One region of the Streptomyces sp. 63XJN7_1_ISO-PGPR-S23-121 genome, then DNA from elsewhere that is predicted to be linked to it. Evidence: riboswitches for the same ligand, from Rfam matches in the RefSeq annotation. Region 1 holds a riboswitch; the other holds the start of a gene.
What was found. A riboswitch is a leader RNA that binds a small molecule or an ion and turns the genes downstream of it on or off. The one in region 1 is predicted to bind S-adenosylmethionine.
Positions count from the first base shown of each region.

Region 2: linked by a shared signal. The riboswitch ahead of AC0VYN_RS27465 (aminotransferase class V-fold PLP-dependent enzyme) and the one ahead of thrC (threonine synthase) in region 1 are both predicted to bind S-adenosylmethionine.

Region 1 covers NZ_CM149653.1:7,508,521-7,511,720, forward strand. The annotation lists gene thrC (threonine synthase) at 1-1,191, opposite strand, end outside; SAM riboswitch class I at 1,210-1,365, opposite strand; gene AC0VYN_RS33570 (glucosyl-3-phosphoglycerate synthase) at 1,507-2,478, shown strand; gene AC0VYN_RS33575 (hypothetical protein) at 2,515-3,198, opposite strand.
Region 2 covers NZ_CM149653.1:6,140,706-6,143,905, forward strand. The annotation lists gene AC0VYN_RS27460 (Lrp/AsnC family transcriptional regulator) at 1-178, shown strand, start outside; gene AC0VYN_RS27465 (aminotransferase class V-fold PLP-dependent enzyme) at 218-1,606, opposite strand; SAM riboswitch class IV at 1,772-1,888, opposite strand; gene trpD (anthranilate phosphoribosyltransferase) at 1,964-3,028, opposite strand; gene qcrB (cytochrome bc1 complex cytochrome b subunit) at 3,160-3,200, opposite strand, start outside.

The DNA of each region.
Region 1 (3,200 bases):
GAGCGACGGGTCCAGCACGCCGTTCTCGATCAGCTTCTTCGTGACGCCCACCGTCACACCGCCGGCGGTCTCCGCGAAGATGCCCTCCGTGCGGGCCAGCAGCTTGATCGCGTCGACGACCTGCTCGTCGGTCACGTCCTCCACCGCGCCACCGGTGCGACGGGCGATGTCGAGCACGTAGGGGCCGTCGGCCGGGTTGCCGATCGCGAGGGACTTGGCGATGGTGTTCGGCTTCTGGGGGCGCACGACGTCGTGTCCCGCCTTGTAGGCGGTGGACACCGGCGAGCAGCCCTCGGCCTGCGCGCCGAAGATCTTGTACGGCTTGTCCTCGACCAGGCCGAGCCCGATCAGCTCCTGCAGGCCCTTGTCGATCTTCGTGAGCTGGGAGCCGGACGCGATCGGGACGACGAGCTGGTCGGGCAGCCGCCAGCCGAGCTGCTCGCAGATCTCGTACGCGAGGGTCTTGGAGCCCTCGGCGTAGTACGGCCGCAGGTTGACGTTGACGAAGCCCCAGCCCTCGCCGGCCGGGTCGCCGATCAGCTCGGAGCAGAAGCGGTTCACGTCGTCGTAGTTGCCCTCGATGCCGACGAGTTCACCGCCGTAGACCGCGGCCATGACGACCTTGCCCTGCTCCAGGTCGTGCGGGATGAACACGCAGGAGCGGAAGCCGGCCCGCGCGGCGGCGGCGCCGACGGCGCCGGCGAGGTTGCCGGTGGAGGAGCAGGACAGGGTGGTGAAGCCGAAGGCACGGGCGGCCTCCAGGGCCTGGGCGACGACGCGGTCCTTGAAGGAGTGCGTCGGGTTGCCGGAGTCGTCCTTGACGTACAGGCCGCCGGTGACGCCGAGCTCGCGGGCCAGGTTCCCGGCCTCGACCAGCTTGGTCCAGCCCGGATTGATGTTCGGCTTGGTCGCGACGTCGGCCGGGACGGGCAGCAGGGGCGCGTAGCGCCAGATGTTCGCGGGGCCCGCTTCGATCCGCTTCCGCAGCTCCTCGGTGTCGTAGGCCGAGAAGTCGTAGGCGATCTCCAGCGGGCCGAAACACTCCTCGCAGGCGAAGACCGGGCCGAGGGGCACGCGGTGGCCGCACTCGCGGCAGGAGAGCGCCGCGGCGGGGCCCAGGTCCACGGGGGAGGCGGGGGAAGCGGGGGAAGCGGTGGTGTCGGTGCTGCTTGCGACAGTCTGCACAGCCATGTGAGGCGAGGCCCTTTCTCCTCATCTTCCTCACGACGCATCTCGCCGTGAGACGGATTTGGCACCTTCCCTAGCCGGGAGCCTCGCGCTGCGATCGACAGTGATCTACGAGAACCGACTGGAGGGTTGCCGGGGCTTCATCGGGCCGTTTCCCTCTGCCCCTCTGGATGAGCGGTATGTGGTTGTTTTGCGCTGGTGCACACGGTGACCCGGCATGCGCCGGTCCTCCGCGTTGTTCAAGACTGTAACCGACGGCCACGACTGTTGAGATAGTCGTCCGTACCGCGAGATGGATCACGAAGGAGCCCACCGACCGTGCTGGAAGAAGTCGAGCGCTGGCTTGGCGCGCGTTCCTGGTCCGTGGCAGACCGCACGATCGCCCAGATCATGGCCGCCAAACGTGCCACGGGCCAGTCGGTCAGCGTGGTGCTGCCCGCGCTCGACGAGGAGGCGACCGTCGGCGACATCGTCACGGTGATCCGCCGTGAGCTGATGCGGCGGATCCCGCTCGTCGACGAGCTCGTGGTCGTGGACTCCGGGTCGACCGACCGCACGTCGGCGGTGGCCGCGGCGGCGGGGGCGCGCGTCGTCCATCGCGACGAGATACTCCCCCGCATCCCCGCCGTGCCCGGCAAGGGCGAGGTGCTGTGGCGCTCGCTGCTGGTCACCGGCGGCGACATCGTCTGCTTCGTCGACGCCGACCTGCGCGAGTTCTCCGCCGACTTCGTCTCCGGCATCGTGGGCCCGCTGCTCACCGACCCGGAGGTCCACCTGGTCAAGGCCATGTACGACCGCCCGCTCACGATGCCCGACGGGCACGCCGGCGGCCCCGAGTCCGCCGGCCAGGGCGGGCGGGTCACGGAACTCATGGCCCGCCCGCTGCTCAACCTGCACTGGCCGCTGCTGGCCGGCTTCGTCCAGCCGCTCAGCGGTGAGTACGCGGCCCGCCGCTCGCTCCTCGAACGGCTCCCCTTCCCCGTCGGCTACGGGGTGGAGCTGGGCATGCTGGTCGACTCCCTGCACCTGGTGGGCCTGGACGCCCTCGCGCAGGTCGACGTCGGCGTCCGCAGGCACCGGCACCAGGACGGGCAGGCCCTGGGCCGGATGTCCGCCGCGATCTACCGCACCGCCCAGCTCCGGCTGGCCCGCGGCCATCTGGTCCGGCCGTCGCTGACCCAGTTCGAACGCGGCAGCACCGGCTTCGAGCCGCGCACCTACTCGGTGGACACCGAGGAACGCCCGCCGATGACACAGATCGCGGAGTACGCGGCCAGAAGAGTGGCCTGAGCCCCCGGGGTTGTTCCCGCCGGGGGCCCGCAAGCGTCAGCCGGAGACGCCGTCCGACCAGCGCCAGCGGCCGGCGGAGTCCGGCTCGCAGGTCAGGTACTCGCCGCCGCGGCCGTGGGTGCTCAGACCGCGGTGCTTCTTGGCGCAGAACTGGCCGTCGGCGTAGCAGTTGCCCGCGGGGCTGGTGAGTTCGCAGGCGCCGGTGCCCGTGCCGGCCCCGGTGCCCGTGTCCGAGCCGCCCGTGTCCGGTGTCCTGGCCGGTTCGGGGGTCGGCGTCGGCTTCGGGGTGTGCAGCAGGCGCCCGGCGCAGTCGCGGCCGTCGCGGGGGACGCTGAAGGTCACGCCACCGGGGCCGTCGGTCTGCTCGCAGACCTTCTCCCCCGTGCCCCAGGAGGAGGCCTGCCGACCGGTGCCCTGGAGCCGGACGGTGTAGCCGAGTCCCGCCCGCTTCGCCGCGAGGACGGCCGACCCGGCACTCCGCCCGGTGAAGTCGGGCAGCGTCACGGGGGTCGGTGTCGGCGTCGGTGTCGGTGTCGGGGCGGGCGCGGAGGTCGTCGCCCCGGTGGGGGACGCCTCGGCCGTGGGGCTCGCGTCGCCCGGTGTCGCGGTGGCCGCCGCCGACCGTTCGTCCGCCGCCGCGTCCGCGGTCCCGTCGCCGCAGCCGGCGAGTGCCAGCGCGGAGACCGCGACCGTCGCCGCGGCACCGGCGAGTCTGTTCATGC
Region 2 (3,200 bases), 1.4 Mb from region 1:
CGGCACCTACGACCTGATCGCCATGGTGCGGGTCCACCAGCACGAGGACCTGGCGGAGGTCATCCCCGGCCGGATCAGCAAGATCCCGGGCGTGGAGGGCACGGACACCCACGTGGCGTTCCGCACCTACTCGCAGCACGACCTCGAGGCGGCGTTCGCGATCGGCCTGGACAACTAGGGCCCGCCGTCCGGACGCCGCCGTGCCGGTACGGGCGGCTCAGGCGGCGGTACCCGTCCCGGCGGCGGACGTGTCCGGCACGCACCGGCCGTCCTCGGTGCGGTAGTTCCACCGGGCGCCGTCGCTGACCAGCTCCTTGACGGCGTTCACGAACCGCTCCACGTGCTCGTCCGGGGTGCCCGCGCCGAAGCTGACCCGGACGGCGTTGAGGGACCTCTCCCCCGGCGCCGCCTCGGGGGCGCCGCACTCGCCCTGCGTCTGCGGGTCGCTGCCGAGCAGGGTGCGCAGCAGCGGGTGGGCGCAGAACAGGCCGTCGCGGACGCCGATGCCGTACTCCGCGGAGAGGGCGGCGGCGAAGTGCGAGCTGTTCCAGCCGTCGACCACGAAGGAGAGGACGCCGACGCGGGCGGCGTCGTCGCCGAAGAGGGACAGGACCCGGACCTCGGGCACCTGAGCGAGCCCTTCGCGGACCTTGCGGACCAGGTACTCCTCCCGCGCGACCAGCGTGCCGAACCCGGCCTCGGTGAGCGCCTTGCAGGCCGAGGCGATGGCGTAGGCGCCGATGACGTTGGGCGACCCGGCCTCGTGGCGGGCGGCGCCGTCGTGCCACCGCACCTCCACGCCGCCGTCCGCGCGCCGGGTGACGCTGCGGCTGGCCCCGCCGCCGGCGAGGTACGGCTCGGCCTCGCCCAGCCAGTCGGCACGGCCCGCGAGGACACCGGCGCCGAAGGGGGCGTACAGCTTGTGCCCGGAGAAGGCGACCCAGTCGACGTCCAGGTCACGGACGTCGACCGGGTGGTGCGGGGCGAGCTGGGCGGCGTCCAGCACGATCCGGGCCCCGTGCGCGTGCGCGGCGGCGGCCAGTTCGCGCACCGGCCACAGCTCGCCGGTGACGTTGGAGGCGCCGGTGACGCAGACCAGGGCGGGGCCGTACGGCTCGCGGGCGGCCAGCGCGCGCTCCAGGGTCTCGACGGCGTCGGCGGGGCTGCTCGGGGCGTCGAGGCAGGTCACGTCCGCGTCCCGCCAGGGCAGCAGCGAGGCGTGGTGCTCGGTCTCGAAGACGAAGACCCGGCAGCCGGCCGGGAGGGCGGCGGCGAGCAGGTTCAGGGAGTCGGTGGTGGACCGGGTGAACACGACCTGGTCGGCGTCCCGGCAGCCGAGGAACTCGGCGACGGTCCTCCGGGCGTTCTCGAACAGGTCGGTCGACAGCTGCGACAGGTACCCGGCGCCGCGGTGCACGCTGCCGTAGTACGGGGCGTAGGCGGCGACGTCGTCCCAGACCCGCTGGAGCGCGGGCGCGCTGGCGGCGTAGTCGAGCGCGGCGTAGGTGACCTCGCCGCCCGTGACGAGCGGGACGGTGACGTCCCGGCCCAGGACGGGCAGCGGGGCGGCGACGGACTGGTCGGCGGCGACGGCGGAGACGGACATGGGTGCTCCCGTGAAGGCAGAGTTCGTCGCCGCGCGAGCGGGTACGGCTCGAGCGCGGGACGAGCGGAAGAGAGGGGATGCGGAGGCGGGGCTCTGCGGCCCTATCGCATTCGCTGATTCACGGAAGACTCCCTCGGACGACCCAGGACCCCTGGTTCCGCGAGGGGTCCGCGCTTGCCGTGAACCCTGCTGTCCACGGCCTGGTCCTCACCCGGGGCACCCCGCCACGGACGGAGGGTTGCCGGACAGTCGGCCGGGGCCGTATGACTGTCACTCATGACCTGGAAGGGAACGTACGTGAAGTGATCGCCGCCCCGCAACCCGGGTCCGGATCGCGGGACGGGCGTCACGGTCCGCTCAGGCGTTGCTGGCGGCCACCCAGCGCTCCAGGGTCCGCCGGGCGGCGCCGGAGTCGATGGACGCGGCGGCCTGCTCCATGCCGGCCCGGATCCGCTCGGTGAGCGGGCCGTCGCCGGGCTTCAGGGCCACCAGGGCCGCCGCCGAGTTCAGCAGCACCGCGTCACGGACGGGGCCCCGCTCGCCGGCCAGCAGCCGGCGGGCGACGTCGGCGTTGTAGGAGGCGTCGGCGCCGCGCAGGGCCTCGACCGGCACCAGTTCCAGGCCGACGTCCCGCGGGTCGAAGGTCTCCTCGGTCACCGTGCCGTCCCGCACCACCCAGACCCGGGAGGTGGAGGTCGTGGTCAGCTCGTCGAGGCCGTCGTCGCCGCGGAACACCAGGGAGGAGTTGCCGCGCTCGGCGAACACCCCGGCGATGATCGGGGCCATCCGGGGGTCGGCGACACCGACCGCCTGGGCCTTCACCTTCGCCGGATTGGTCAGCGGTCCGAGGAAGTTGAACACGGTCCGCACACCCAGCTGGCCGCGCGCGGTCGCCACATGGCGCAGTGCGGGGTGGAACTTGACCGCGAAGCAGAAGGTGATCCCGGCCTCCTCGGCGACCTGGGCCACCCGCTTCGGGGTCAGCTCGAGGTTGACGCCGAGCTTCTCCAGCACGTCGGACGCGCCGGACGCCGAGGACGCGGCACGGCTGCCGTGCTTGACGACCTTCGCGCCGGTGCCGGCGATCACGACGGCCGACATGGTGGAGATGTTGACCGTCCTGGCGCCGTCGCCGCCGGTGCCGACGATGTCGACCGTCTCGCCGGGGACCTCGATCACGTGCGCGTGCTCGTACATCGACCGCACGCAGCCGGAGATCTCGCCGACGGTCTCGCCCTTGGCCCGCAGCGCCGTCGCGAACCCGGCGATCTGCACGTCGGTCGCCTCGCCGCGCATGATCAGGTCCATCGCCCAGGCGGTGTCGTCGGCGGACAGGTCGCGGCCGTCCAGCAGACCGTTCAGCAGGGCGGGCCAGGAGCGGCCCGCCGCGGTGTCGCCTCCAGCGGGGGTCACAGCGCTCATGAGCCGCTCCTGAATCGTGTACGTCGTGGAAAGAGTGTGGTCCCACCCTATCCAGCCCCCGGGCACGGCGAAGGGCCCCGTCCGCAGACCGGACGGGGCCCTTCGACCGTGGTGTGGCGACGCTGGAGGGTTCAGTGGTGGCCGTGGCCGCTCGTGATCTCCTTGTACTCGT